Regions from separate parts of the Sporosarcina sp. FSL K6-6792 genome, predicted to be linked through region 3. Evidence: riboswitches for the same ligand, from Rfam matches in the RefSeq annotation. Region 3 holds a riboswitch; each other region holds the start of a gene.
The links. A riboswitch is a leader RNA that binds a small molecule or an ion and turns the genes downstream of it on or off. The one in region 3 is predicted to bind preQ1.

Region 1 (10,401 bases), 2.3 Mb from region 3:
TAAAGGCGCAGCGAAAAAGTTTGTTATCGATCCACACGGACTGATAAAGAGATAACTCTTTTAACATAGATGATAACATCCACGACAAAATCTTCGGAAATTCGAAAACGAGCTGTGGATGTTTTTCTATCCCGTATCGACAATCAGGGGGGATTTCCTATGTCGGCATTTATAGGTGAATTAGTTGGAACAATGATCTTAGTGATTTTAGGTTGCGGTGTTGTTGGCGGAGTTGTGCTTAATAAAACTAAAGCACAAAATTCCGGTTGGATTGTGATCACGATGGGCTTTGGTCTCGCTGTAGCAGTAGCTATTTATGCCGTAGGCGGGATAAGTGGCGCCCATATTAATCCGGCAGTTACAGTAGGATTAGCCGTAATTGGGGCTTTTCCTTGGGCAAATGTTCCGTCGTATATTTTAGCTCAACTCATTGGTGCTTTTATCGGAGCAGTCATTGTTTACGTTAACTATTTACCACACTGGGAAGAAACAAGCGATAAAGGCCAAAAGTTAGTTATATTTTCAACTATTCCGGCCATAAGAAAGCCTATTTCCAACTTAGTAAGTGAAATGATCGGTACATTCGTACTCGTTCTCGGGATATTAGCGATTGGTGCAAATGAATTTACGGAAGGACTTAATCCACTAATCATCGGATTTCTTGTCCTCTCCATTGGTTTGTCACTTGGAGGAACAACCGGTTTTGCGATTAACCCCGCACGTGACTTAGGTCCAAGAATAGCTCACTTTTTCTTACCGATTCCCGGAAAAGGATCATCCGATTGGGGTTATGCTTGGGTTCCAATTGTTGGCCCATTACTTGGTGGAGTATTTGGAGCTCTATTTTATCAACAAGTGTTCAGTGGGATAAATTCTTTGGCATTTTGGATAGTAGGCTCAATTTGTTTGGTCGCAATTCTAGGTGCATGTTTTATGAACAAAGTGATGAAAACTCAGCAAGTTGAATAAAGTTCAGTAGCCCTAATACAACCATGTAAAACTTGAATATACACCCCCTGTATCGATTCAGTTAGTAACTAAACTAACTACACAGGAGGGTGTTTTTTTATTAGGTAAAATTAGGCTGTTTCAAGAAAATATGACCAGGTGACTGTCACTCGGTCATTTCAATTTGGTATACTAAGGTAATATACCAATTAACAAACAAAGGAGGATATATTATGAAACCCCGTTTATTTTGGATCGCACTAATCCTGATTGGTATAAGTTGGATTTCAAACTCTATTTACGCTCACTCCAAGCAACTAGATAAGCCTATTTTCTTGGATCATTATATTGATGTGGAGTTGCAGGATTATATATATATAACGTTTTATTATTTAACGAACAAGAATGACTCTTCAGTAGTCTCGTCTGTTTCTACTGGTGAACTAATCGGCTATCCAGAAGACCCTTATTTTACAGACGAAGGAATTCAAAATAGACAGTCATTTAATAATCATGTGTTAAGAAGTGTCAATGTGAGGTTCGACTTAGAACAACCCTCTGTTCCTGAAATTTATTCTTTCACTGAAATGGACATCTTTTTTTCAAATGGAAAAAAGATAACAACCCCCATTGGCATCGTGAATATCTTTCCGTACTTCAATGAAAGAGTCCCACTCGAACAAGTAAGTACAATGATGGGTAGTAACTATAATAACGCAGATTATCGAGCTACTGAGCCCCTTACAGTCGATACAATTAAAGGTTCATATCAAGAAGTCTTACAGGATAATTTCCTTATTAAAATAAACTCGCCGAGTAACCCTACAGTTTCCCAGCCCACTGAGAAAGAGTTTCTCGATCCGATGGAAAAAGAGTGGAGGAAGTTGCCTGGGCTAGATTTGAAAAATGTTCAACTTCCATTCGACTTGAAGAATGGTGAAAGACTAAGCGTGTACAGTAGCATTTCTAAAAACCTCAAAGCAGTATTTGATTTAAGTATACATATGTCCGGAAAGTCAGAGTCAGGCAGGGTTTTCTCAACAACCGTCAGATTCAATCATCAACCTTATTTGGAACAAAAAGATGTCAATGCAATTATCAAGGAGAAAACAAAGGGGGATACCAATGGATAAAGCATTAAGGTATATGTTCTGGGGGTATCTTTTCATTTTTTTCCGGGTCCATATTGGTTTTGATTGGCTAGCTGACCCTGTCGGATATTATTTGATTTACTCCGGATGCTTCATGCTTATCGATAAATATCCTCATGCAAAAAAAGCAGGAATCGTAGCCGGACTAGGCATAGTCATTTCTTTCCCGGCAATTTTCGTTAATCTTTCTGCGCATTATCTCGGTATTTGGGAAGTCTATTCACTTGCTTTACTCGTCCTAAAACTGATTGTCGCCTATTTTCTTTTCGCTGTTCTAAAAAGTATTGTCAATGACTATGCTAATCAAGCATTGATAAACCAGACGAAAAGTGTCTATACATTTTATATAGCTATCCACTTATCCGTGCTTATGCTCATGTCATTTTCCATGAATATAGCTGAGGACCAATGGATCACACTTACATTCATGCTGACAATGGGCGCCTTAGTTATGGATATCATGTTTCTTCTACTACTTGCAGCCATTCGGCAAGCACAACCGCGACAGCCAGCTCACGACTATTCGGTATGAAAACAGTGGAAATTGGGAGGGATAAGATGTTTAAAAACCAATCAGGTCAAGTAAGGGCTGGCTGGCTTATTTTACTAACTTTTATAGCCATGCTAATTGTTCAACAGTTATTCTCACTTCCAGGGATTCTTTTATTGATGTTCACTGAAGCACCTTTTAGTGAGGGATTTAGTTATCTCGATATGCAAACTGCTTTCGATTCACACCCTTGGATTTTCCTTTTAATGCAAGGCGGTGGTACAGTCGGTGGAATAGTGATTACTTTTTTACTATGGCGTTTTATAAATAAGGGTTCCATGAAAGAGCTCGGCTTTAGAGGTTCGTTGAAAGACTTATGGTTTGGACTGTTTCTTGGTGCATTATCGATTATCTTTATTTTTATTGTATTGATGGCGACCGGCAATGTGACACTCCTTAATTCATTGTCAAACCCTCACTTCTCAATATTTATGATTACTTTTCTAGTTCTATTTATTCTTGTCGGAATCTTTGAAGAGATGTTCTTTAGAGGATATGTCATGTCCACCATGGCAAGTAGGGGAAATAAAAAGTGGGTTATCTACGTAGCATCCGCTTTAATTTTCAGCATCGCCCATGGTGCAAATCCAAATGTAAGTCTTTTAGGATTAATGAATATTGCACTGGTCGGGCTTTTATTCGCTTATATGTTTGACGCCACAAAAAGTTTGTGGCTTCCAATTGGTTATCATATTACGTGGAACTACTTCCAAGGGAATGTTTTTGGATTTGCGGTAAGCGGTACTGCACCAAATGGCATCTATAGTGTTGAACTAGTCGAGGGACATGATTGGCTGACTGGTGGTGCATTCGGTCTAGAAGGTGGAATCCTAGCAACGATGCTAATCTTGGTCGGTTTTATCGCTACAAAGCTTTATTCCAAATCGAAAAACAAAAAAAATACAGGAAGCCTTTAAAGCTTCCTGTATTTTGAATTTCAAAAACAAACAAGACTGTTCAAACTTTCACTTTCCTACCACTCAACGTCAACACAAGAATTCCACCAAGCAACATCGCAATACCCATCCACGACGTTCCAGTCAGTCGCTCACCTACAACAATCACACTCAATATAGCAGCAGTAAGTGGTTCAGCAAGTGACAGCGTGACTGCTGACGATGAAGGTATCCGTTTCAACCCGGCTGAAAACAGGATATATGCCACACTGGTTGTGACGATCCCAAGATACAACACAACAGAAATTCCACGCCCCGTCATAAGCCCTTCCGTTTCGAATAAAAACAAGAATGGCATGAGCATTATCGCACTCATCGAAAAGATAACCGCAACAGCAGGCACAGGATCTACCTTGTCTAGTACGTCTTTATTGACGAGTGTATAAAAGGCAAACAACAATCCAGCTCCAAGTGACATCGCGATTCCCACTGGATTGACAACAATCCCATCTCTATTTAAAAAGAGCAGTGCACACCCTATAATTGCAAGTGCTGTCGCCATGATCCACACCCGGGTCGGGCGGCGTTTCAATAGTAACCATTCAATGATTCCAGAAAAAACTGGAGCACTTCCGATTGTGACGACCGTGCCTATAGCAACCCCCGTTAGTCTTACAGAAGAAAAAAATAAGTATTGAAAAATAGCCATTGAAATAGCTGCGTACAAGGTAGATTTCCACGGCCAATTTCGAAAATCGATTTTACGCATAATGAGCAAAATAACTAGTAACGAAAAACCCCCTATAGCAAGCCTCGATGCCCCAACTGCCAACGGATGAATCGTTTGCGGCATGAATGTTTGGGCTGTGCCAGTCGTCCCCCAAAGTATCGCACCTACCAGCACGACTAGATATGAAATACGTTGTGACAAAGTGATTCCCCCTTACTCTCTCTACAGTAGAAGATACCACATAAATCAAATTTTCCAATACCTTAATTCTACTTAATTGAATCCACAGTTGATTATACGAACCTAGCTAAACTGGTGGGGTACAATATCTATCTTCATAACTTTTGCTTCACCAGTTCTTTAAACCTCTCCGAATCATCTACTCGAATAGCTACTTGATCATAGAATTTCTTTACCCCCATCAACAGTGTCGCTTCTACTGGATATTTCAACTTTAATAGGACACTCGGGTACACTTTCTCAAAATCACGTGCAATAAAATCAATCGTATTCTTCGAAAATTTTTGTTCCAATACATCAGGGTCTTCTATTATCTCCTCAATATCTTCCCATCGGATTTCCATACGCTTCATCAAACCTAGAGAAACATACATACTTTCATGCTCTATCTGCAAAGGATTGAAGCGTAGTGCTTGAATATCACCTAAAAATAACAGGACTGAGTAGATGTTTATCACTAGCAGAATAAGCGATAAAATAAATGATTTGTCATGCAACCACCAGTGAATACCGATTGTTTCAATCATAATTGCATGGATCATCATCACTTGAAAGGCGATTAAACTTGATTTTTTGTAGAGTGTGAACGTATTGTCTTTTTCTTGCGGTTTCTTTTTCCAAATACAAAAAGCATAATAAAACATGAGCATTTCCGAACAAATCACTTGAATAATCGGATGCTTTCTTACCTTTTCGTCCACTGCATGAGAGAAAGAAAATAAAAGTGGTAAAGGGCTTTTCTTCACCGTTCGAATGATTTCGGGTAAATATTTAAAAAGAGTTACTAACAACAGAACTTCAAGTAAAACGAGTGCACCTTCTATTGCAAAACCTGCTAACGTAATCGTCTTAAAAGGAGCTAAATACTCCATCGGAATCATAAAGCGTGCAACCATAAGGCCCCCAGCCATCAACACAATCAGATACTTCCAACTCATTTTACGTTGCCAAGCTAAAAATAAAACGGGTGCCACAATGGTTAAATCAAGGATGGAACCTAGTACGACACCATTCGTTTTCGTAGGCAACAGGTTAAGGCCAAAGGAAGAGCGATATAAAGCAAAATTAGAAGCCAAAACAAGTAATAATAAGATTAGCCATACAATATGGATTGATTCCCTTTTATATACCATGTTATCCACCTCCCTTTTTTTGAGTTATAATATTTTCCGGTTTTTGAAATATATACGATGTAACTCCTGAATATCCTTCATTCCTAACTTTTCCTACTATTTTCATTAATCGTTTGCTCAACTTATGTACGTTTTTCGAAATAGGCTATCCTTCTTAATTGATTGAGTTTTATTTTCAATTCCCTACGATTTTCTTTATTGATTTTTCTCAGGTCTGTTAATAATTAACTTACAGTATTTGACTTAAATTTTAACCTTGTCGTTAGCTCGCTTGTTTTGCAGATGCCTTATTATCAATCACATCTTGGTATTCGGAATCTGATTGCAATTCATCTCTTCTACGTTTAATAATCTCTTTCATATTGTTAGATAACCTAGAATCCATTACAACACCTTCTTTCGTTCCGATTAACAGTTAATTAGTATTAACCATAAATACAACTTAACATAATGTCAATAATTGTTATTAATATAAGCTAAAAATCTGTATACAAAAAAGCCCGAAATGCATGTAGCATCCCGGGCAAGAAATTTCTTATATAAAACGCACAACTTCATCTAAAGGCAAGCGGGAAGACCCATATGCCGGGGCAGCGGCCTTTCCTAAGGCAATCAGTACAATTGGGAATTGATCACTAGGAAGGTCGAATCTCTCAGCAAATTTCACTTTATCAAAGCCACCTATTGTTGAAGTATCATAGCCTTTTTCTTTGGCAATCAACATCAATTGCATAGAAACAAGCCCCGCATCAAAAGAAGCGATATTCATTCTTGCCTCTCTTGGAATAGTTGGATAGACCGCATTCGTACTGGCAATCGTACGATCTTTAATCGACTCATCCATATGACCTTCTGCAACATTTTGTGTATAGATTTGCTCCACTTTTTTATACGCATCGATATTACCTAAGACAGCGATAACGGCAGATGAATCCCCCACCTGGACTTGATTGTTAGCGATTACTTGCAGTTCTTTCTTCACCTCGGGGTCCTGGATAACTATAAAACTCCAAGATTGCAGGTTACTAGATGAAGGAGCTATTGTTGCCAGCTTCAGCATTTCTGCAATTTCCTCTTTTGCGATTGTAGCGTTCGGATCGAACACCCTTACCGATTTTCTGTCCTTCATTACACTATATAAATGTGAGTTCAATGTTGTAGTCATTGTATTGCCTCCCTTTCTAAAACTTACTAATAGTAAGTAACTGCATTCAACTTACCATTAGTAAGTTTGTTATGTCAACCCTAACGATACATGTTAAGATAGATGAAAGATAAAGCAGAATGGAGGTTCGACTAGTGAATCAACCGAAAAATTGTGGGAATTCATCACATGTCTGCAACAACTTTCACGATACAATTGAATTTATTGGTAAGAGATGGATGGGGGTAATTATTTATACACTGATGTCCGGACCCAAGCGTTTTCATGAAATCACTGAGGGTATTCCAGGGATATCAGATCGACTTTTAACAGAACGACTGAATGAATTAATCAAAGAAGGCCTCGTTACAAAAAAACAACTTGAGCCTTCTTCTACTATAGTTGGATATGAGCTAACGGACAGCGGGATGGAATTAAAAGAAGTTATTACTGCCATACGGAACTGGATGGAAAAGCGAACAAACCTTTAGATCCGAAGGGTTAGAAAATTCATTAAACTCCCAAAGAAGAGCTATTTCCCCTAGAGGTTGATAGCTCTTTTCCCTCGCCCTGATTAACCACATTCATCTTCCTACACTTTGCTCAATCATTTATACCGAGCTGTTTCATGGCCACAACAAGACTTCGAACATCGATATTTATCCTATCCAAATTCTTACTTCTTCATTTTTCACATGTATTGACATGTACGAATCAAAAACACTATGATACACTGGATTGCAGGCTTTTTAACACGTGGTTCGTCAACCATCCCACGCTAAAAAAACTAGGAGGAAATGAATAATGAAAATAAAAACAATGGCCATTAGCGGGATTATCGCCGCTTTATATGTAGCTGTTTCCCTATTAATAGCACCATTAGCATACTCAGCCATCCAATTTAGAATCCCTGAGATGTTCAACCATCTTGTCGTGTTCAATAAAAAGCTCATATTTGGAATTGTGCTTGGTGTATTTGTGACAAACTTATTTTCCCCACTTGGTATGTATGACTTATTTTTTGGGGTAAGCCAATCAATCCTAGCCCTTTCAATTACAATTTTCTCTGCTAAATTCATATCTGGAATATTCAAGCGAATGGTCTTCAACACGCTTGTCTTCACCTTTACAATGTTCATCATTGCTTTCGAGTTGAACCTAGCATTAGAACTGCCTTTCCTACTTACCTGGTTAACAGTCGCAATAGGTGAATTCGTCGTTATGGCTATCGGGATTCCGATTATGATGATTTTAAATAAACGTTTGAAATTCGAAAAACTTATTTAACATAACCCATCCCCTCCATTTCACTGTTAGCGATTGAAATAGAGGGATTTTTTAAGGAGATGGATCGATGTACATAACAATCCAAGAAACCGCTGAACATCTAGGTATGCCTGTCGAACAAGTAGAAAAGTACGTGCGGGAAGGTCGCATCCGTTCCGTCCATGATGGTGAAAAATTCCTTATTAACAAAGATCAGTTTGGACTCTATTTAGAACAGCTCGAAATGTTAAAACACCAAATCGATGAATGGCGGAACGAACCTATTCCACCCGATCGTGACATTAAAGATGAAGATTGAAAAACCGGTTGAAAATCTACGGATTTTCAGCCGGTTTTGTTTTATTTAAGATAGGGTATCGTTCCGTTAAAGGTATGGAAATCGCTATAAGAGAAAATACTAAATACATCGATTGGTTGCTTTCAATATGCTTTGCTAGTATAGTAAGAAGCTGTTTCCAAATTACCAGCTCCACGAGGGGGAATTATGAAGAAAATTTCAAATGTCTTTTACATCACAATTGGTCTGATTATTTTGACCGTCGGATATGGCGCGTTTGCACCTGAAAGTTTTGAGGCTGTTACAACGAATGTCCGAAACTTTGTTGCGTCGTCTTTCGGTTGGTACTATATGCTGCTCATGTCATTTATGTTAGCGCTCAGTTTCTTTTTCATCGTCAGTCCATACGGAAAAATCCGGCTTGGAAAAGATACGGACCGTCCGCAGTTTTCAACAGTTACATGGGTTGCCATGCTGTTTTCCGCTGGGATGGGTATCGGCCTAGTCTTTTATGGTGCCGCTGAACCATTATCACACTTTGCAATCAGTCCTGCTTCGGAAGATCCAAATACGGATGCTGCTTTCAAAGAAGCCTTACGTCAATCTTTCTTTCACTGGGGGATTCACATATGGGCCATGTACGGAGTCATTGCGCTATCGTTAGCCTTCTTCCAGTTCCGCAAAGGGGAACCGGGATTAATTTCAGCAACATTGAAGCCGATATTCGGTGAAAAAATGGTTGGACCATGGGGTACTCTCGTCGATGTACTCGCCGTTTTCGCAACAGCATTCGGCGTCGCTACATCACTCGGCTTCGGCGCTGTTCAAATTAATGCAGGCCTAAACTACTTATTTGGTGTTGAGATCAATATCTTTTCACAATTTGTCATCATCGCAATCGTCACGGTCCTGTTCGTTGCATCTGCATGGTCAGGATTAAGTAAGGGCATAAAATATTTATCAAATACAAATTTAGTCCTTGCTCTTGCACTGCTTGGATTTATCGTCGTTCTTGGACCGACATTACTCATTTTCAATATGTTCACTGATTCGTTTGGCGGCTACTTTTCAAACCTTGTCCAAATGAGTTTCGGTACAGCACCATTGGACTCTACCGACCGGAAATGGCTTGACGACTGGACAATATTCTACTGGGCATGGTGGATTTCATGGGCACCGTTTGTCAGTATGTTCATTGCCCGTGTTTCAAAAGGCCGTACAATCAGGGAGTTCATGATTGGCGTACTTGCTGCACCTACTTTGCTGGTTACGTTCTGGTTCTCAGCTTTTGGAACGACAGCGATTGATATCCAGAAAAAAGGGCTTGTCGACTTGACGCAATCCAGTACAGAACTGACGATTTTCGAAATGTTCAATGTTATGCCAATGTCGTTCATGATATCAGTCTTCGCAATTTTATTGATTGTATCGTTCTTCGTTACTTCAGCCGATTCAGCAACATTTGTCCTTGGCATGCAGTCAACGAATGGTTCGTTGACACCGCCGAATAATGTGAAGCTCATTTGGGGCGTTATCCAATCGACAATTGCGCTCATTTTGCTATCTGTCAACGGCCTCACCGCTTTGCAAAACACGATCATCATCGCTGCATTGCCGTTCTCTTTCGTCATGCTACTCATGGTTGTCGCGTTGCTCAAAGCGTTGAAAGCCGAATTAAAGTTGATGAAATTAAAGTAATAACTAGAAAAAGCGATTCCATAAATGGAATCGCTTTTTCTTAACTATGAACAAGAACCTTTTCACGTTTTCCAATCATTTGAAGGAAGTCTCCGACCATTGCGCTTGCCGTCGGGTACATACCTGCACCCGGACCGACAAGTGTTAAGGCACCGAGATAGTCAGTTTCAACGATGATTGCGTTGTCCACACCATCGACACCATATAGCGAATGATGAGTTCCGATAAGTACCGGGCCAACACTTCCGTGCAATGTCCCCTTCTCGTCAATCAAAATATCAGCGACATGCCGATAACGAAGCTTAGCCTTAGATGCATCCGCCACATCTTCAATAGTAATCTTGTCG
Region 2 (10,401 bases), 370 kb from region 3:
ACGATGATGCGAGAGGAAATGCTCTACTTTTGGCCACAGCTTGAAACGAAAATTATGAATGAGGGCTGGGCATCATTTTGGCATCAACGTATCTTGAGGGAAATGGATTTAACCTCTGATGAAACAATCGAATTTGCTACATTGAATGCGAATGTTATCCAGCCTTCGAAAACCTCGATTAATCCCTATTATCTAGGATTGAAAATCTACGAGGATATTGAAAAGAGATACAATAATCCGACGGAGAAATTGAGACGGTTAGGGGTCCAGCCTAACACGGGTATAGAAAAAATCTTTGAAGTGAGAGAAATTGAATCGGATATATCCTTTATCCGCAACTATGTCACCAAAGAGTTAGTTCAACAGGAAGATTTATATCTCTTTGAAAAAAAGGGCGGCAACTATCAAATTACTACTAAAGATTATGAAAATGTAAGAAATCAACTAGTATCCATGCGTGTAAACGGTGGTTTTCCATATATCGTAGTTGAAAATGGGGATTACTTGCGCAACGGAGAACTGTATTTGGTGCATAAATACGAGGGGACCGAGCTGGATCTTAAGTATTTAGAAAGTGTGCTTCCTTATATTTATCAATTATGGGGACGGATTGTACATCTAGAAACGTATGTAGAGAATTTGCAAGTCGTCTATTCATATGATCGGAACAAAGTATATCGACGGTATGTTTAAGTGATAACCAATAATTAGAAGTAGTACTATCCCGCGATCGGATTTTCGGTTGTGGGGTTTTTTCTCGTCTAAATTCCAACGGGGTAAAGATTCACGGACTGGGAAATACATTCGTTAATGGTGCTTATATGGAAATCGAAGTGGCAAAAGGTAAAACATCAATGAAAACGAAATTCATATAATGGCGAACGGACTTTCATTTCAATACGCCGCATAATCTGTTATTCTTAAAGTAAAGCTTAAGACGGGAGAGTGAATGAAATGGCTGGACCAGCACTTAAGAAACTACACTCCCACCGCGCAATTCATGAAGGCGGACTTTCAGGGGCAGTTAGTAAGACAGAGGGTATGATGGAATTTCTTCAACAGGGTGATCTTGCGTTGGCGAACCAGGCGGCTGATGATTTAATTGAATACTGGAAGACACGTGTTATCAGTCACGCGGATGCCGAAGAACAAGGGTTTTACGGAGAAGTTGCCGAACGGAATCCTGATCTGAAGGACACTGTTGTTCAATTGACACGAGACCATGATTTGCTACGGATTATCGTGAAGGATATTGAACAACTGCGTGAGGACGAAAATCTGAGTCCTGCTGTACTTCATAGGTTTCATGCATTAATCGTCGTCAATGAAATACATAGCCGCGATGAAGAACGCATGCTTTTTGAAAACTAATACTACTTTAAGCGCCATTAACCGGTGCTTTTTTCTTTGATATATAGTTAGGAGATGGTCCAAATCGAAAAAGCTTTATCAATATTGACAACATATTTTGGGTATCCTTCTTTTAGGACAGGTCAGGAGCAAGTTATCCGGGGCGTTATGAGCTATCAGGATACACTTTGCGTTATGCCAACGGGGGGCGGGAAGTCTGTCTGTTACCAAGTGCCCGCACTCGTGATGGATGGGACCGTTCTTGTTATTTCACCACTTATTTCACTGATGAAAGACCAAGTCGATGCACTCCACCAAGTAGGGATTCCCGCAGCGTATATCAATAGTTCACTTTCATCCGAGGAATACTTTGAAACAATGGAGAGAGCCGTGTTGGGCGAGTATCAGCTTCTTTACGTCGCCCCTGAACGTCTTGACTCACCGTCTTTCAAAAATCAGTTGCGGCGGATGACAATTCCGATGGTCGCTATTGACGAAGCACATTGTATTTCGCAATGGGGTCACGATTTCCGTCCAAGTTACCGCAATATAAGCAGTATTGTTTCTCTATTTGATAAAAAGCCGGTTCTCCTTGCACTAACAGCTACTGCCACACCAGCTGTCCGGGAAGATATTTGCCGTCAGCTTGGAATTAGTGAAAATAATACGGTTATGACTGGATTTGAGCGGGCAAACCTCACTTTTTCGGTCGTCAAAGGGCAAGACCGTGAAAAATTTGTAAAAGAATACGTCCGTAAAAATGAAGGAGAAGCGGGCATTATCTACGCTGCTACACGAAAAGCGGTTGATCATGTGCACGACATTCTTCAAAAAAGTGGAGTGTCTGTTGCGAAATATCATGCTGGACTTGGAGACATTGAACGTCAGTCTGGGCAAGACCGTTTTTTGAATGATGAGGCGTCAGTCATGGTTGCGACAAATGCATTCGGCATGGGAATTGATAAATCCAATATCCGCTATGTTATTCATTACCAGATGCCGAAAAACATGGAGAGCTATTATCAGGAGGCAGGGCGTGCAGGACGTGATGGGCTTGACAGTGCTTGTACTGTGCTATTTTCATCACAGGATGTACAAACCCAGCGTTTCTTGATTGATCAGTCACAAGACCCAAGCAGAATTCCGGCAGAGCTTGAAAAATTGCAGTCAATGATTGACTATTGCCATACAGAAACATGCCTTCAGAAATTCATTATTTTGTATTTCGGAGAGACAGATGTGAAGGACTGCGGTCGCTGTGCAAATTGTACCGACACACGTGAAAGTACGGATGTGACTGAAGACGTTCAAAAAGTATTGTCATGTGTCATTCGAATGGGACAACGGTTTGGCAAGGCGATGATTGCACAAGTATTAACAGGATCTCGGAACAAGAAGGTGATTGAATTCGGTTTCGATAAATTAACGACATACGGTTTAATGAAAGGGCGTAGCGCAAAAGATATATCTGATTTCATCGAGTTCATCATTTCAGAAAGTTATCTTGGCGTGGAGAATGGGCAGTTTCCAACCATTTACGTCAGTGAACAAGGGAAAGATGTGCTGACAGGTAAAGTGACAGTCAATCGAAAAGTGACTGTTATTACAATGCAAGTTGCGAATGATGATCCACTATTCGACCAGCTTCGTGCACTACGTATGAAACTGGCTCAAGAAGCGGGTGTACCGCCGTTCGTCGTCTTTTCAGATAAAACGTTGCGTGATATGGCGGCAAGAATGCCTGTTACAAATGATGATTTCCTCGAAGTAAATGGTGTTGGTCTTGCGAAATTGGAAAGATACGGGGAAGCTTTCATGGAAGAAATCAAGACTTTTCAAATGCAAAACGCATAAAAACCATCCGGACAATGAACAGTCCGGATGGTTTTTTGTTATCAAATTATCTATTATCAACTTTTTCTGGATACATATCGTGATTCATCATCCGGTGTTCCGCCATTTGTTCATATTTTGTTTCGGGTTTGCCATAGTTGCAATAAGGATCGATTGACAAGCCGCCACGCGGCGTAAATTTCCCCCATACTTCGATATAACGCGGTTCAATTAGTTTGATTATGTCATTCATAATAATATTGACGCAGTCTTCATGAAAGTCGCCATGATTTCGGAAACTGAATAGATATAATTTGAGTGCTTTACTCTCCACAAGTTTTTTATCCGGCACAAAACTGATATACATCGTCGCGAAATCGGGTTGCCCTGTCATCGGACAAAGTGATGTAAACTCCGGACAGTTGAATTTAACAAAGTAATCGCGATCCACATGCATATTGTCGACAGCCTCTAAAACATCGGGGTTGTACTCGTACACGTATTTCGTGTTTTGATTGCCGAGCAAAGTTAAGTCGGTCAATGTTGCTTCATCTCTTCCAGCCAATTAAAAAAACCTCCCGTATAGTTTGTCAGGGAGGTCCATAGGCGCCGGGAAAACGGCCATATCGAATGCACATGGCGTAAATTCCGTCATCCATAGTTTTTTATAGAGGGTCGCTATGAACCTCTCCCGAACAGGGTATTCATTTCGTATCTGACATTATAGGACGTGCGATGATTTGTCAATAGATCCTTTTTTCTTCAAGCCAATCAAGGCATATAAAGCGACAGCGAGGAGGATGAATCCTGTCAGCATGAAAGCGCCTCGGTACTCCAAGTCCAAGAATCCAATCAAGCTTGAACCTGCAACGACACCAATCGAGAAGAACGCGTAAAAGTAACCATATGCTTTCCCGCGAAATTCAGGAGATGAAGAATCGATTAGCAGCGAGTTGATGGATGGGAAGAGGAAAGCGAATCCAGCCCCATAAATACACATTGCAATATATAAGTAATTCAATTCCTCAACTTGACTCAGGAACAGCATACTTAATCCCATAAGTGTTATTCCGAATGCAAGTGTCACAACTGGCCGTACACGGTCAAAAACTCGATTGATGGGCAATAAGAAGATGAGAATAGCGACGACGCCAAATGTGCTTAGTAACAACCCCGTTGTTTTCGTATCAAATCCAAGTGATTCAACTTTTAGCGGCAACACAAGGGCAAGTACACCTTGTGAGAACATTAAGAAGAATGCTCCCGCGAATGCTCTGACCATCCCCGGATGTTGGAAAAGATATCTGACACGGAAACTGTCAGCTCCTTTTGAAGGCTGTTTTCGTACATATGTAAACGATCGGAGAACAAAGAATGCAAGTATTGCCAGTAGCATCATGATGCCACCGTTGACCGCCATAATGAAAGGTGTACTTGTTTTAGCTGCCACAATACCACCATAAGCTGGACCGATAATCGCTGCCAATCCAACGAATGCACCTGAAATTGCAACACTTTTACCTCGTTTAGATTCTTCTGCACGATTTGCCAGGAAAGTGAACGCAGCTGGTACAATTAGCCCTTCCATAAAACCATGGACAAATCGGACACCGAGCAATGACATTGGTCCATCAACAAACGCGTAGAGGAAGAGAGAGAGTGCAGAAGCAAATAGTCCAAGTACGAGTATGAAAAAAGGTCCTCTTTTGTCAGTCATGAAACCGGAAATGACATTCCCGATAGTATTTGAAAATGAATACATACCAACTGCAAGTCCAACTAAAAATGGTGTAGCACCAAGAGATAATGCAAATGGGCTCATGACAGGCAGTTGCGAAAATAAATCAAAAAACGAGAAGAAAACGATGAGGTAAACAAAACCACGCATAATGAAGCCTCTTTTCAATTAATAGATAACATCCTACCCTATACTTTAGCATTATTTGGACCTAAGGGGAAAAGGAGAGATTGTGAACAAAACATATTCTTTAGCAATTAATGAAAGATAACGATAAGATTAATGAAATATATGAATGGGTAAAGGGGGAAACGGTGAGTGGGCTTTTTTACAAACTTATTTAAAAAACAAGATGATAGCGAAATTGTAAATGAAATTGAAAAGCGATATATTTTCGTTCAACTAGACTTGGAACATTATTCCGAACCGTTTTTTGCGAGGGATTTAGTAAACATGTCCTCTCCCGATTTGAAACAACCTGAATATAGGGGCGTTCACAAATCATTTGCTGCAGGAGTGTCATTAATCCCGCATCTTAAAGCAGATACTTCTATCGAATTGTTCATTCTAACGGATTATTTCGATGTGGAGGAAATCATTAAAGCGGGTATTGCTGTGAAGCATGTGCAATCTTCTGTTGATAGGATAATGATGGAAGCAATTATTTGGAAGGGTAACGGTCAGGTGGAAACAATTCCATTTTTGCTGAATCTCCGTCTTGAAGACGAGAGCTCCCGATTGGCTGCAGCATTAATCAGTGTTCAAAAAGAAATACCATTCTATTTTGGGCAGATTGTGAATGAAGTGTTCACAATAGAAAAGCAACTGCTTGTGAACATGCCCGAAGTGGTCCAAGAAGATATGCAAAACACTTTCGCAGAGCTGTATAGTGATGAACCCAGGAAATTCGGACCTTTTGTCGGGCTAGAAAGCGTATCAGATCGAGAAATGACGACTGGAGGATGGGTCATGCATTTTGATAATGAGAAGCTGAAGGAAGAGGAATCAGACTTGTCTTTGATGAAAATTAAAATTCTAAGCTCAGCTTTTGATAAAATTAGTCGTCTAGGTGTCAAAGGTCGGTTTACAGGATGGATTGCAGAAAATGTGGCAGATTCAATCGGAACAGGTTCATACGGTGGGACGACGACATTTATCTTTACATCATCGGAACCAATGCATGGTAATGAAAAATTGCATAGTGAAATTATGAAATATATGAAGTCGTTAAAAGGGTTTATTCGCGAGGAAGGCGGCTATCCCTTAAAATACGAGGGCCTTCCTGTGCTAAGACAAAATGGCGGTGGCTATGGGGTCGTTGCCATTGATGAAGTTTTTTTTACGAAAGCGGACGAGTTATATAGAAAAATGACCAACAAAGAGATAAACTTATATTATAAATTGCTGAAATTGAATGCAACAGATTGAAAGGGGAAATACGACGATGACAATTAGAGTTGGGATTGCAGGTTACGGAAATTTAGGACGCGGTGTTGAATTTGCAATTAGTCAAAATAAAGATATGGAACTAGTTGGTGTGTTTACAAGGAGAAATCCGGAAGATGTGAAATTACTGAATGGCAATGTATCCGTACATATGATGGATGACATTCATAAATTTACTGATGCAATCGATGTACTCATCCTTTGCGGCGGATCGAAAAACGATTTGCCAGAACAAGGACCGGCACTATCAGCCCTATTCAACACGGTAGATAGCTTTGATACACATGCGAAAATTCCGGGTTATTTTGAAGCTGTAGATGCATCGGCTAAACCTAACGGTAAGATTGCCATCATTTCAGTCGGCTGGGATCCAGGTTTGTTCTCCATCAATCGTTTGTACGGCGAAGCAGTTTTATCGGAAGGTGCTACTTACACGTTCTGGGGCAAAGGATTGAGCCAAGGACATTCCGATGCGCTTAGAAGAATTGAAGGCGTAAAAGGTGCTGTCCAATATACAATTCCTGTTCCGGACGCAGTTGACAAAGTGCGTAGCGGTTCGTTACCAGAATTGACTACGCGTGAGAAGCATACCCGAGAATGTTATGTAGTCTTAGCAGATGGCGTTGACGGCAACAAAGTGAAAGAAACGATTGTCACGATGCCTGACTACTTTACAGATTACGATACGACAGTGACTTTTATTACTGAAGAAGAATTGAAACAGGATCACTCTGCGATGCCACACGGCGGTTTCGTGATTCGCAGCGGTAAGACAGGGGAAGACAGCGCACAAGTGATGGAGTATTCCTTGAAACTCGACAGCAACCCTGAGTTCACATCAAGCGTGCTTGTTGCGTACGCACGCGCAGCTTATAGGTTGCATCAAAACGGTGAGACGGGTGCGAAAACAGTCTTCGACATTGCGCCTGGATTGCTTTCTCCAAAAAGTGCTGCAGATTTACGGAAAGAATTGCTGTAATTGTACTTGGAAATAGAATTGCATATTGCTTTTTGAATAAACAACGGCAGCGTTACCTCTATAGTTGAGGTAACGCTGTTTTTATGGAGATGTTTTGTTTATTACTATATATTCGGCACTACTTATTTGGAGTTAACAAGGTGGTATATCTTGCAGGGTATAACGAACAAATCTAGCGACTAAGTTGTTTTGGAAGAACATTCCACTTGTTGAGTGCCGACTATATAGTGATTTCAATCAACTCTCTACTTTATTTGATTCTCAATCCAAAATGTTTTGATAATAGCAACCATTTCGCATATACTACTCATGTACGATTTATTTAGGAGGTCGAAGGAATTGACGAAATTAGATGAAACGTTAGTGATGCTGAAAGAACTTACAGACGCAAAAGGGATTCCAGGTAACGAACGTGAACCCCGTGAAGTTATGAGAAAGTACATAGAGCCATTTGCAGATGATATTGAACAGGATGGTCTCGGTTCATTAATCGCAAAGAAAACAGGCGAAGCAGATGGACCCAAAATCATGTTAGCGGGACATCTTGATGAAGTTGGATTCATGATTTCTAAAATTGACGATAAAGGTTTCCTATCATTTCAAACAGTAGGCGGCTGGTGGTCACAAGTAATGCTTGCACAGCGCGTGACAATCGTTACACGCAAAGGGGACACAGTTACAGGTGTTATTGGATCGAAACCACCGCATATCTTATCGCCTGAAGCGCGTAAAAAACCGGTCGATATTAAAGATATGTTCATTGACGTTGGTGCAACTTCGAAAGAAGAAGCAATGAAGTGGGGCATTCTACCTGGAGATATGGTTGTACCGTATTTCGAATTCACAGTGATGAATAATGAAAAATACCTTCTTGCAAAAGCGTGGGACAACCGTATCGGCTGTGCAATTGCGATTGACGTAATGAAAGCGCTTAAAGATGAAAAACATCCGAATATCGTTTTCGGAGTGGGGGCTGCACAAGAAGAAATAGGTCTTCGTGGTGCGCGCACAGCAGCAACGAAAATTCAGCCGGACATCGGATTTGCAGTTGATGTAGGAATCGCTGGCGACACGCCAGGTGTTACGTCCAAAGAAGCTACTGGTAAAATGGGCGATGGTCCACAAATTCTATTATTCGATGCTTCAATGGTATCGCATAAAGGGTTGCGTGAACTTGTTGTTGACACAGCTGAAGAGAATAGCATTCCTTATCAGTTTGAAACGATTCCAGGCGGAGGAACAGATGCAGGTTCAATTCATCTGTCAGGCAATGGCGTACCATCACTTGCAATCTGTATTCCAACACGTTATATTCACTCGCATGCAGGTATCCTGCACCGCGACGATTATGAAAATACAGTGAAACTGATTGTGGCGGTCATTAAGAAATTAGATCGAGACACAGTAAATAAGATTACATTTGAATAATTGAACGATTATTCTGCTCTGGCCAATTAAATGGTCTGGGCAGTTTTTTTATTTGAATAAATCTATAAAAATACACTTGACTTTATAATTATGCATACATATAATCAGAGATACCAATTGAAATAAACGATAGGGGATGAGGGAATGGTGAAGATTGAAATGGATAATGCGAAAATAGTAGAAGGATTGAAAGGGAGAGATTTACTTACCCTGCTTGATTATACACATGAAGAGGTATCGTATTTATTGCATAAAGCAGATGCGATGAAAAAAGATATGGCGGCTGGCAAGATGCCGAATTTATTGGCCGGAAAAACACTGGGGATGATTTTTGAAAAGCATTCAACGCGTACACGTATTTCATTCGAAGTGGGTATGATCCAACTTGGGGGGCATGCAATGTTCATGAATGCACGTGACTTGCAAATCGGCCGTGGGGAGTCCGTTTATGACACAGGTCATGTATTGTCTGAGTACTTGGACGGCGTCATGATCCGTGCGAATTCACATGAAATGGTGAAGGAACTAGCACAACACACATCGGTTCCAATCATCAATGGTTTGACGGATATTTTCCATCCGTGCCAGGCGTTAGCAGACTTGCTGACAGTTTTGGAAGTGAAAGGTTCATTAGCGGGGCTGAAGTTAGCATATGTAGGTGATGGCAATAATGTAGCGCATTCACTTGTAATTGCTGCGGCACATATGGGTATGCACGTAGCTGTCGCGACGCCAAAAGGGTTCGAATACAATCCGAACCTCTTAGTGAAAGCGAAAGCCATTGCTGTTAAAAATGGCGGAAGTGTCTTTGAAACAACGAATCCAATAGAGGCTGTCGCTGGAGCTGACGTCGTTTATACAGATGTCTGGACGAGTATGGGCCAAGAAGAAGAAGCGGCTGCACGCCTAGAAGCATTCAAAGAGTTTCAAATAAACGACGGGTTGGTCGCACATGCGAAAAAAGATTATATGTTCTTGCATTGTTTACCTGCACACCGTGAAGAAGAAGTTGCGACGTCCGTTATTGATGGTCCGAACTCGTATGTATTTCAGCAAGCGGGCAATCGTCTGCATGCGCAGAAAGCAGTTCTTGCTTCATTGTTATAATAAAATAAATTAACAAGTCCAGGTTTTGATGCCTGGGCTTTTTTTGTATATTAAACCTAACTTAATGTTAATAATACTGTACATAATGTTAAGTGTAGTATACATTATGAATAGGAGGTGTCACGATGTTAAAGAATCGGCTGAAAGAATTGCGAGCACGACATGATTTCACACAAATTGAACTGGCAAAACGTGTTGGCGTGACACGACAAACAATTGGCTTCATCGAAAAAGGGGAATTTTCACCGTCCGTGACACTGTCATTGAGATTGGCACGTGCATTGGAATGTGACATTAACGAATTATTTTGGTTAGAAGGGGAGGAGTGACAATGAAGAATGATATGAGAATTACGTATCCTCTATGGCAAATGGGTGTCATCGTTATAGCAATGCTCCTCACTTGGCTGGTTGGTTTATCTTCTGTTTTCACAGTGGGAGATAGGAGCTTCGAGGTTAATGTGCAAGGGGAATGGGGAGTGATTTGGGGAGTTGCGCTGCTTGTTTTCGTTTTCTATTTA
Region 3 (10,401 bases):
TACTTTTAACTATTCTATCGTATTATTGTTCGCCGCTCAATTTAACAAGAATCTTCGCTTGCGTTTTGTCATTCGTTAACGCATCAAAACCTTTTTCAACAAGCTCTTCAAGCTCAATACGGCTCGTAATAATTTCTTTAGGGTTAATTTCGCCTGAATCCATCATATCAATTGTTTTCTGGAATACTGCAGGCTCATAAGCTAGTGTTGATGTAATTTTAATACCGGAAGCCGTTAAATCCATTGGTGAGAAGGAAACTGGTTTCGGGAATATAGATACAATAACAACCGCCCCCCTCGTTTTTGTGATTTTAATTGCCTGGTTCAACGTAATTTCTACGCCAGCTACCTCGAACGAGACATCAAAGCCTTCAGGTTCAATCTCTTTTCCAACTTCCAAAGGATTCACTTTACCTGAGTTGAACACATGTGTAGCTCCTACTGCCAACGCCTTTTCCAAGCGCTCTTCAGACAAGTCAAATACAACAATTTTATTAGCACCCTGTGCTTTTGCAGCAATGATTGTCAATAATCCAATCGGGCCAGCACCAAATACAGCAACCGTTTGACCAGCTTGCAATCCGCCTTCTTTCACGGCCTGTACAGTAACTGCCATCGGTTCTACAAGTGCGCCTTCTTCAAGAGATAAACCTTTCGGAAGTGCATAAACGTTTTTCTCAGATACGACTGCAAAGTCTGCAAATCCACCGTCAGAACCTAGTCCAACAAACGTGAAGCCATCATATATATCATACTCAGACGATTTATTGCCATATGTAATCAACGGATTGATAACGACACGATCCCCTGCTTTAAAGCGTGTCACATCAGAACCAACTTCCTCAACAATACCTGAAAATTCATGCCCTAACGTTAGTGGCGCTTCCTGGTTTGTCAATGGATCCGGACCATTACCTGGAATTAATACCGGGCCTTCATGGTATTCATGCAAGTCACTGCCGCAAATACCAGTCCATGCCACTCGCACTTTTACATCATTTGCAAGAACTTCTTTCACTTCACGCTCTTCAACACGAATATCATTGGCTTTATACCATACTGCTGCTCTCATTGATAATTCATCTCCTTAGGTTGTTTGCATAGTTATCATACACCTAATTAAACAATTCATAAAACGATAGACTTATAATACACGGATTGTATTATTAGTACTGTGTGCGCAACTGTTTCCAAACCCCTCTTCTAATCCCTTCCATCCCCTATTTATGTTATCATTAACGTTGTTCAAAAAAAGAGGTTCGAAAACTCCCTCTCTAAAAAACTAAGGAGATGTTTTATAGTGAAAAATGAAAAAGCGGTTGTCGTCTTTAGCGGCGGCCAAGATAGTACGACATGCCTGTTTTGGGCATTGAAAAATTTCGGTGAAGTTGCTACGGTGACGTTTGACTATGGTCAGCGCCATTCGGAGGAAATCGAGTGTGCTCGAAAAATTGCAGATGAGCTTGGGGTATCGTTTAAAGTGTTGGATATGAATTTGATCAACCAGCTGTCGGCCAATGCCTTGACGCGAGATGATATCGAAGTGAAGGAAGTAGAAGGTGAATTGCCGTCGACTTTCGTTCCAGGTAGGAATCATTTGTTCCTGTCATTTGCCGCAGTCTATGCAGATGCGATTGGTGCTCGGCACTTAATTACGGGTGTCAGTGAAACGGATTTTAGCGGTTATCCTGATTGCCGTGACAACTTTATAAAATCGTTGAATGTGACGCTGAATTTAGCGATGGAAGGACGGTTTGTCATCCATACGCCATTGATGTGGCTCGATAAGTCCGAAGTTTGGGCTTTGTCTGACGAACTTGGTGCGTTCGACTTTGTGCAGAACAAGACACTTACTTGCTACAACGGAGTTCCGAGTACAGGCTGCGGGAAATGTCCTTCCTGTGTGTTACGGAATGACGGTCTCGCTACCTATTTATCTAAAAAGTCTGTAGGTGTCTCTGAATGATGCAGCAATTTTATCCGCAAGTTCAGCATTCATATCGTTTTGAATTAAACAAAGACATGCATTTTTCTGCGGCACATTTCATTCCAAGCGAAGATGCTGGAAAATGCCAAGTAATGCACGGTCATACGTATTACTTAAACATAACAATTGGAGGAAATGAACTGGATTCAATCGGTTTCCTGATTGATTTCAAGGAACTCAAAAACCTCATTCATGATAAATACGATCATTCTGTGCTAAATGATCATCCTGAATTTAACAATAATTTTCCAACGACGGAGAAATTGGCGGAACAGGTTTGCAAATCAATCCAGGAAGTTCTGCAAACGCGAAGCAATAAGCCAGTCTGTTTACAAGTCATTGTCCGAGAAACGCCGACTAGCTATGTCATCTATCGTCCCGAACAGGCGGTAGTCCTATGAAGATTCCTGTAATGGAAGTGTTTGGTCCGACGATTCAAGGCGAAGGAATGGTCATGGGGTTAAAGACCATGTTTGTTCGAACAGCAGGATGTGATTATTCTTGTTCTTGGTGCGATTCCAGTTTTACATGGGACGGTTCGGGAAAAAGCACTTCGAAACAGCCTATAGAAATCATAGATGAACTTAAAGCAATAGGCGGACAGTCATTTTCACATGTCACAATTTCAGGTGGGAACCCTGCCCTTCATAAAGGAATCGGGGAACTTGTTGACCTATGCCATGAACAAGGATGGAAAGTCGCGGTCGAAACGCAAGCTTCTTTTTGGCAGGATTGGTTATTGAAAATTGATGATATCACGCTTTCTCCTAAACCACCGAGTTCAGGAATGATAACGGATTTCAGCAAACTGGATACATTCATGGAGAAACTAATTGATACAACTGCTAGTTTGAAAGTCGTCATTTTCGATGAAAAGGATTTCAACTTTGCGGAAGAGGTTCATCTTCGTTATCCAGCGTTTCCTTTCTTCCTGCAGACAGGAAATGATGATACGACGACAACTGACGATGCTCTACTCGTTTCGGCATTGTTACAGCGATATGAATGGCTAATCGATTTAACAATCCATTCGCCTATCATGAATGATGCCAAAGTGTTGCCACAACTGCATACACTGCTATGGGGGAATAAGCGTGGCGTCTGATAAGACTTATTCATTTCTCTGTGATCAGTATTGCATCTCTATTTTTGACATATAAAGATGATTTAATAAAGAACCAAGCGTCGGAATTGTTCTAATCCGACACTTGGTTCTTTTACTTATGAAATTCACTATAAATCGATGAAGGCAGTTTTCTAAATTGATCGGTTTGTAAAGGCAATAAACCTAATGGAAGATTCTCTTTTGTTCCCTTCCAATCTTCCATTCTCCCCATTTGAAATCACTACAACTATTACTTTTACGACAGATTGAGCCGACTACGGTGTCATTTTCCACATCTAAATCCCCTCGCTATTAGCCACAATATTAACGAAAAGATCCCAACATTAAAATGGTTACCAAATTTGCGATATGTTAAAATTCTATGATAAAATAAAATCATTCAAAGAAGAAACTATAAGAGCATGCTCTTATACTCAAATATTTGAAGTGAAAGTAGACCGTTAACACGTATAATCATTACTAATAAAGTTAATCTTCAATCAGTGGGGGTTTTCTTCATCCCCCCACTGATTGTTTAAAGAACTTAGGCTAAGTGCGCCACGTCCTGTGGCAAAGCCTAAGTAACCAACAAGGAGGAATGAACTGCAATTCCTCCTCGTTGGCCCTAACCATTCGGGCTTTTACGGGCAGTTGATCCCCCGCCTATTTCTTCTTGTGTCCTTGAAGACTTGAAGTGGGGGTCTTACTGCCCCTTAATGCAGGATAAAACGTACTCGTTCTGAAAATTAGATAGTTTAAGGGGTCGTTTGAAGATGATAACGGAGAATAAAGAACAAACTATATTTGATCACGCTGGAAATAAAATAAAAACAGACAGAGAAATTGATATAATCACTAGATTCGAAGAGCCATTGATAGTAATTTTAGGTAATGTTTTAAGTAACGAAGAATGTGATGAACTAATCAAATTATCAAAGGACAAAATGCAACGTTCAAAAATTGGGAAGACTCGTGAAATAGATGAACTGAGAACAAGTAGCAGTATGTTTTTTCAAGAAAGTGAAAGTGAAAACGAAACTGTTGCTAGAGTTGAAAAGAGAATTGCGGCTATTATGAATATACCTATTGAACACGGAGAGGGAATTCAAATCCTTAAGTATACTCCCGGTCAAGAATATAAAGCTCATTATGATTTTTTTTCATCAACAAGTAAAGTAGCAAACAATAATAGAATTAGTACGCTCATTATGTACTTAAATGATGTAGAACAAGGCGGGGAAACCTTTTTCCCTAAACTGAATCTCTCAGTAACCCCACACAAGGGTATGGCAGTTTATTTCGAGTATTTCTATAGTGATGATGATTTAAACAAGCTAACTTTACATGGTGGAGCACCAGTTATAGCCGGAGAAAAGTGGGTCGCAACGCAATGGATGAGAAAACAAAAATTAAGATAAAAAGCGCTCAATATGAGTGCTTTTTATTTTGTTAAATTCCATCGAAATTGTAAAAAAGCAGGAATGATTATAGATAAAAGAAGGAGTAGACAAGGGAAATTGTACTTAATTTACGAAAAACGGAAACTGTTGCATCTCAATAATTGCGGGTATACTTAGCATAAGGGAGTCTAAAAGAAACGGAGGTCAATGAGATGAAGAGGAAAATTAGTAAATCAGAGTACCGTATCCTTGAGAAGGAATTCCTCTTTTTGGAACAAACAGGACAATTGGAAACAAATCAGGCACGCAAACTTCTAGCAGAATATTTGCCTACTGAGCGACTAAGTTTTGTACGGGTATTGCTAGTCATCGGAGCGATTTTAATCGGCGTTGGCATTCTTAGCTTCATCGCAGGTAATTGGCAAGAAATACCGAAACTTGCGAAGTTCTTACTATTATTCCTTGGGACAGCCGGCTTTTATGCAGGTGGTCATAAGATGGAAGATATTTACCCGAAAACTTCGCGAAGTCTCTATTATATTGGTGTATTTGTGTTTGGCGCCGGGATTTTTCTAATTGGTCAAATGTTTAATCTGGGTGAAGGTGTTTATACAGATTTCTTCATGTGGGGCCTCGGTATTTTACCACTCGCCTATCACTTGAAAGACAAACTCATTTTTGCGTCTGCTAGCTTATTCTTCATCATTTACGGTTTCAAAGTGTTGAATGGAACGGTTGAATTACCTTATCTGCTTCTACTAATTATTCCGCTACTGTTTTGGATGAATGAAAGACGGATGGGGCATTCCAAAGTTTTATTTATTTCCAATGTCATTTTGACTTTACTATTTTCATTCAATTTATTCATTTATTTTGATCTGCATGAAGTACTAATTTTATGTACATTCTTTGCACTTGGATTGTTTCTTGCCTTCTATCCATTTGGCCGATACCAGTTGCCATCCGAATGGCTTGGTTCAGTAGTCTATGGAATGGCGGGGCTGTTTCTGACTTTCCCAAGTACATGGGGGGATTTTATACCGGCAAACAATACAGGAATAGCAGCGATTATTTTCACAATCATTTTTTCAATAATACTGTTGTACTTCTTGAAGATTGGCAGTTTGCCAGCGGTTCTTATTGTGTGCACATTGATCTTCCGCTTCTACGCCGATTTGTCATATAATTTTATGCCAAAATCGTTATTCTTTATCGTTGGAGGCTTGATTTTAATCGGTTTTGGTTTTTGGTTCGAGAAAACTCGGAGAGGAACGGTGATTGCACATGAACATGATGAAAAATAAGCGTATTGGTTTCATTGTTGCACTAACTGTCCCCCTTCTCCTATTAATCGGCCTGACAGTCAAACCATTATGGACATTGACATACGGAGATGATATAGCATTACTGACAGTGCCAATAGATCCAAGAGATTTACTGTACGGTGATTATGTCACACTCCGTTATGAAATTGAGGAAGTTCCGAAAAATGAAATTTCGACTGTGATTTTGGACAAACTCAACAAGTCGGTGAATTCCAAAGGGTTAACTGTTTACGGAAAACTTGTTAAGCAAGACGATATCTATGTGTTGGATAGTTTATCTGATAAAAAGCCTAGAGGTAGCGTCTATTTAACCGGGAAACTGAGCAGTTATGATTACCAGAATGTTGATGGTGTTAACGTCCATTCCATCGATTTTGGCTTGGAACGCTACTTCGTACCGGAAAACACCGGCAAAGAACTTGAAGATTTATCAGCGAAAGGCCGATTGATGGCGCACTTGAAAGTGAAAAATGGCTATGGGATTTTGCAGGAGATTTCTGCGGTTAAATAATGCATACACGCCTTCTATAAATTCACAATAACAGCACTAAGCACCGAATCGATTCAGATTCCGTACTTAGTGCTTTTTAGCTATTCATTCAAAACCATGTCCTCGTTACCCAATGCATCATTGTATCTACACCGCTTGTTCGGTTAGCCCACAACGTAAATCGGTATTCCACTATATGTCACAAGTAGTAGTGTCTCCATTTTCATTGATAATAGCAAAATCATGCTTTAGATTTCTGTACAAATGTTATTCAGTGAAAGGATGCTAATTATAAATGGAAAAGGATTCATCTGTTACCCAAGTACGGATATTCCCCGAATTTAATACAGATCTACTCGGTAAATGCACAAGGTGAAAGTAGACGCGGAATAATCGTGTTACGAATGTACATACAGATTGAACCACATCTGTCGATTAACTACATTCTTACATAAAGCACTTGTAAGATAAGCATAAAAGTCTACATTTTCACTTGAACATTTCTTGATTTCTTTGGACGAAATGATCACAACGTCTTTACCGCATGTCTATATTGTTCAAGTGAAAAATGCAACTTTTTTCAAGAAAGGTTGCAAATGTAACTGCCTTAAATTCGAAAAAGATATGCTATAAAGAAGGAGTAAGCAGTCATTTACTGGTTAATTTTGGCCAATCAACACATGTGATTTTGAACTGATGGATTGCAATATTTACTGAGTTATGAAGCCACAGAAGCTGATCTAATTAGGCATAGTGCATCCCCTAGTGCCATATCAATTCAATGAAATTCTTTATTTCAACATTACTATTTAGAATTATTCGCGTTCAAATCTAACAAACTAAAAAAATTCACCTTATTGACACATAAGATAGTTTAATGTTAAATTAATATGGCTGTAAGTATTATCGTGGAAAAAGGTAATGAACATTTCGATATACGGAACGATCAAAGTACAAGAAAAAAGGATGGTTTAACTTAATGAATAACAAGAAAAAAATTCACTTTGGCTGGTGGTTACTCATCGGTGTGTCACTTATGGCGGCATTTACACGAGGTGGAATTAATAGCTCAGGTGCATTATTTTTAACACCCGTTTCTCAGGACTTAGGAATTGGTATGGGTAGTTTGACATTATACTTTAGTATTTCTTCAATTGCTACAATGCTATTTTTACCGATTGCCGGTAAGATGATGGCGAAATATGACATCAGATTACTACTTATTGTCGGTGTAATTTTACAAGCTGGTTCTTTTGCTATGTTTGGCTTAATGGATTCAGTGTGGGGATGGTATTTATTCGCTATTCCAATGGCAATTGGTTCGGTTTTCGTTGCAACAATGGCTGGGCCAGTATTGATCAATAACTGGTTTAAAAAACATAATGGATTAGCAATGGGGACCATGATGGCATTTGTTGGAATAGGTGGAGCTATCATCTCACCAATCGTTGGAAACCTTATTGCTAACAACGGTTGGAGATCCGCTTACATTACATTAGGACTTGTCGTAATGGCAATCGTTATTCCCATTATTATCTTAACAATCAGAATGGCACCTCAACAAAAAGGTCTGTTACCAATTGGCATGGAAGAAGTTAAAAAAGGTGCAAGTGAAACTATAGTTGAGCCTAATAAAGGTGTAATAGCTACTGTAGCAAGAAAATCTACTGCATTTTATGCATTAGTTATCTTTTTCTTCTTCATAACAGCAATTGCAAGCTTTGGTCAACATATTCCGACATTCGCAATGGGTCTCGGTTACTCCGTTCAATTCGCCGGTAACGCATTAGGAATTTGGATGATTGGTATGCTAGTTGGATCTATCGTTTTCGGTTTCTTAAGCGACAAGATTGGCGCACGAAATACAGCCATCTTCTCAATGATTACGGGATTGGTTTCAATCGGAATGTTGCTTACGATTGCAGATAACTCAACAATTTTCATGATTGCAATCGGGATTTTCGGTGTTGTATCTGCATCGGTTGGAACACTCGGACCTATTCTTACAACTTCCCTTTTCGGCAATAAAGAATTCAGTCAAATTTATTCTACAGCTGCATTAGGACTAGCTCTTGCGGGTATCGTAGCTTTACCTGGATATGGATTTGTATTTGAATTAACTGGTACTTACACATTAGTACTTTATACAATCGTTGCAATGCTTGTTTTCAATATAGTCTTTATCATCTTAGCGTTTAGAGGTAAAAAGAAACTTGAAAAAGCAGGATTATGGAATTAATCTCATCTTATCTACTTGAATGAAAAATGCGTTAGAGCCTTCCGGGATATTTTCCGGAAGGCTCTTGTTTTTATTCGAAATTAAAAATATTTACCGTAACCATGGGCTAAACTACAGCTCGGCTTAGTACCCACTTTTTCGGATTACAAGCGAATGCCACCTGTAACGTTTGATTATCATAGTCTGCAAGCGCCTCTTCAATATCCATTACTGTCCAATTACTTTCATGAGTCATCATATCTTTTGTTAGATCATCTGACCATCGACATATGTTTGTGTTTCCATCATTCCTTTTTTATACTTGAGAGACTATGTATCGGAGGTTGTTATATTGAAGACTAACAGTAAGTCCATATTAATCAAAAAAGATTTAGAAACAGTTTGGAATGCCATTGCCAATGATGAAATTTTTTCAATTTGGTATGCTCCAGGTTCTAAGTGGAACATACCCATTTTTAAGGCTGGAGAGCAAGCCACTTTCACATTGAGGCCAAGTTCATACAATGATCTTAAAAAAGAAGAGAGCGTGACAATGAAATTTACGATTAAAGAAGTCGTGCAAAATCAAAAATTTTCGTATTACTGGGATTCAAATCAAATACTTTTTTCGATTGAATTAAGCTCTGAACCTGACGGAACAAGAGTAGAATTTAACCAAGAAGGATTCGCCTATTCATTAGCAAATCTAAACGCATATTTGGAAAATCAAGAACTTCCCTATTCTTAATTTAAATCACACCTGTTGATTAACCAAAAGTAACCAGTTAATAACATGATTACTATCTAGGTGCTACGTGTATAGTTGACTTTGGATTGCTTTGGCTAGAATGACTTCTATACGATTACCGAGATGTCTTGATATGTAGGAATGCGACTTTGTCGCATCCCTACATATTTTTCCGATAATCGCATGGTGGGCCTTCATCCGTCGCGCTCCATATGCATAAGTACACGAAGTGCTAAAGCCTTTTGGGACGAAAGAATAGTGGGGCATCTACCTGGATTAAACCCGCCAAAGATGCAATTTTGGCGGCTGAAACTCTCTTTAGGCTTTTCTCTTTTTGACTAGTAAAGAGTGTCTCTTTCTGCAAGGTATCATATGATTATATTCATAGTCTTTGATACAAGTAAGAAAGGAACACATTGTACACAGAACTGCATTTTCTACTTGAATAGTGTAGGTCCACGACAGGCAACTATTCGCAACGGGATTACGGAAATGAGTGTGGCTCACGGTAAATATGACTTGATTAGTTCGCCGAAAGCGAACCGGAAATGATCCAGTGAAAATGGATTTACCCAAGCCCAATTCACCAGTATTTTATACATATAAAAAGTAATCAACAGACGTGAATTTAAATAAAAGTAACAAGAACCCAAACAGTTCAAATTCGTTTCAGTTTTTGATACTTATCGTAATTGGCAGCTTATTTAATTATGATGTGGGCGTAGTCATCTCCAAAGTTCCAAAACGGTTATATGATTGAAAAGAATTCTTTATTTCAACTCTATAGACGATTTTTCATGCTCAATCGGAAAAATTTGTACTTCATTATCAGGACTGACTACTATTTTATTATTATCCGTTAATGTTATCTCAAGAGGATAGATGGCAGCTTTTTTATCAGAAAATAACCACTTCCTTCCTGGTTGAGTTAATAAAATGAATACCCCATTCTTTCTTTCACCCAAAAAATTAAGCATGTTTGTACTTATTGCATTATTGTCACGTTCAGTCACACCAATAACGGAAAGTTTTTCGCCCACACTTATAGCATCATCTACAGTCATACTGATTTCACTAATATTTAAAATACTTTTAATCGAAAATGCTTCCTTACTATCTTTGGATACT

Region 1: it holds a riboswitch for preQ1, as region 3 does, so the genes downstream of both, MKZ26_RS16070 (QueT transporter family protein) here and queC (7-cyano-7-deazaguanine synthase QueC) in region 3, are expected to answer to the same signal.
Region 2: it holds a riboswitch for preQ1, as region 3 does, so the genes downstream of both, queF (preQ(1) synthase) here and queC (7-cyano-7-deazaguanine synthase QueC) in region 3, are expected to answer to the same signal.

What each region holds. Positions count from the first base shown of each region.
Region 1 is NZ_JBBOSA010000001.1:3,278,567-3,288,967, reverse strand. It holds gene fdhA (formaldehyde dehydrogenase, glutathione-independent) at 1-55, shown strand, start outside; gene MKZ26_RS16115 (MIP/aquaporin family protein) at 160-969, shown strand; gene MKZ26_RS16110 (hypothetical protein) at 1,182-2,081, shown strand; gene MKZ26_RS16105 (hypothetical protein) at 2,074-2,631, shown strand; gene MKZ26_RS16100 (CPBP family intramembrane glutamic endopeptidase) at 2,658-3,566, shown strand; gene MKZ26_RS16095 (DMT family transporter) at 3,607-4,476, opposite strand; gene MKZ26_RS16090 (beta-carotene 15,15'-monooxygenase) at 4,611-5,648, opposite strand; gene MKZ26_RS16085 (hypothetical protein) at 5,911-6,033, opposite strand; gene MKZ26_RS16080 (nitroreductase family protein) at 6,184-6,813, opposite strand; gene MKZ26_RS16075 (winged helix-turn-helix transcriptional regulator) at 6,948-7,283, shown strand; PreQ1 riboswitch class I at 7,543-7,589, shown strand; gene MKZ26_RS16070 (QueT transporter family protein) at 7,597-8,079, shown strand; gene MKZ26_RS16065 (excisionase family DNA-binding protein) at 8,147-8,377, shown strand; gene MKZ26_RS16060 (BCCT family transporter) at 8,564-10,054, shown strand; gene MKZ26_RS16055 (homoserine dehydrogenase) at 10,095-10,401, opposite strand, start outside.
Region 2 is NZ_JBBOSA010000001.1:1,327,458-1,337,858, reverse strand. It holds gene MKZ26_RS06400 (SpoVR family protein) at 1-693, shown strand, start outside; gene MKZ26_RS06395 (hemerythrin domain-containing protein) at 955-1,371, shown strand; gene recQ (DNA helicase RecQ) at 1,426-3,204, shown strand; gene queF (preQ(1) synthase) at 3,251-3,748, opposite strand; PreQ1 riboswitch class I at 3,835-3,878, opposite strand; gene MKZ26_RS06380 (MFS transporter) at 3,905-5,071, opposite strand; gene MKZ26_RS06375 (hypothetical protein) at 5,240-6,349, shown strand; gene MKZ26_RS06370 (diaminopimelate dehydrogenase) at 6,366-7,346, shown strand; gene MKZ26_RS06365 (M42 family metallopeptidase) at 7,686-8,774, shown strand; gene argF (ornithine carbamoyltransferase) at 8,919-9,881, shown strand; gene MKZ26_RS06355 (helix-turn-helix transcriptional regulator) at 10,007-10,210, shown strand; gene MKZ26_RS06350 (hypothetical protein) at 10,213-10,401, shown strand, end outside.
Region 3 is NZ_JBBOSA010000001.1:955,215-965,615, forward strand. It holds gene MKZ26_RS04620 (2,3-butanediol dehydrogenase) at 23-1,072, opposite strand; PreQ1 riboswitch class I at 1,249-1,292, shown strand; gene queC (7-cyano-7-deazaguanine synthase QueC) at 1,298-1,966, shown strand; gene queD (6-carboxytetrahydropterin synthase QueD) at 1,963-2,388, shown strand; gene queE (7-carboxy-7-deazaguanine synthase QueE) at 2,385-3,092, shown strand; gene MKZ26_RS04640 (2OG-Fe(II) oxygenase) at 3,866-4,510, shown strand; gene MKZ26_RS04645 (DUF2157 domain-containing protein) at 4,705-5,796, shown strand; gene MKZ26_RS04650 (GDYXXLXY domain-containing protein) at 5,777-6,328, shown strand; gene MKZ26_RS04655 (MFS transporter) at 7,287-8,546, shown strand; gene MKZ26_RS04660 (SRPBCC family protein) at 8,878-9,273, shown strand; gene MKZ26_RS04665 (VOC family protein) at 10,044-10,401, opposite strand, start outside.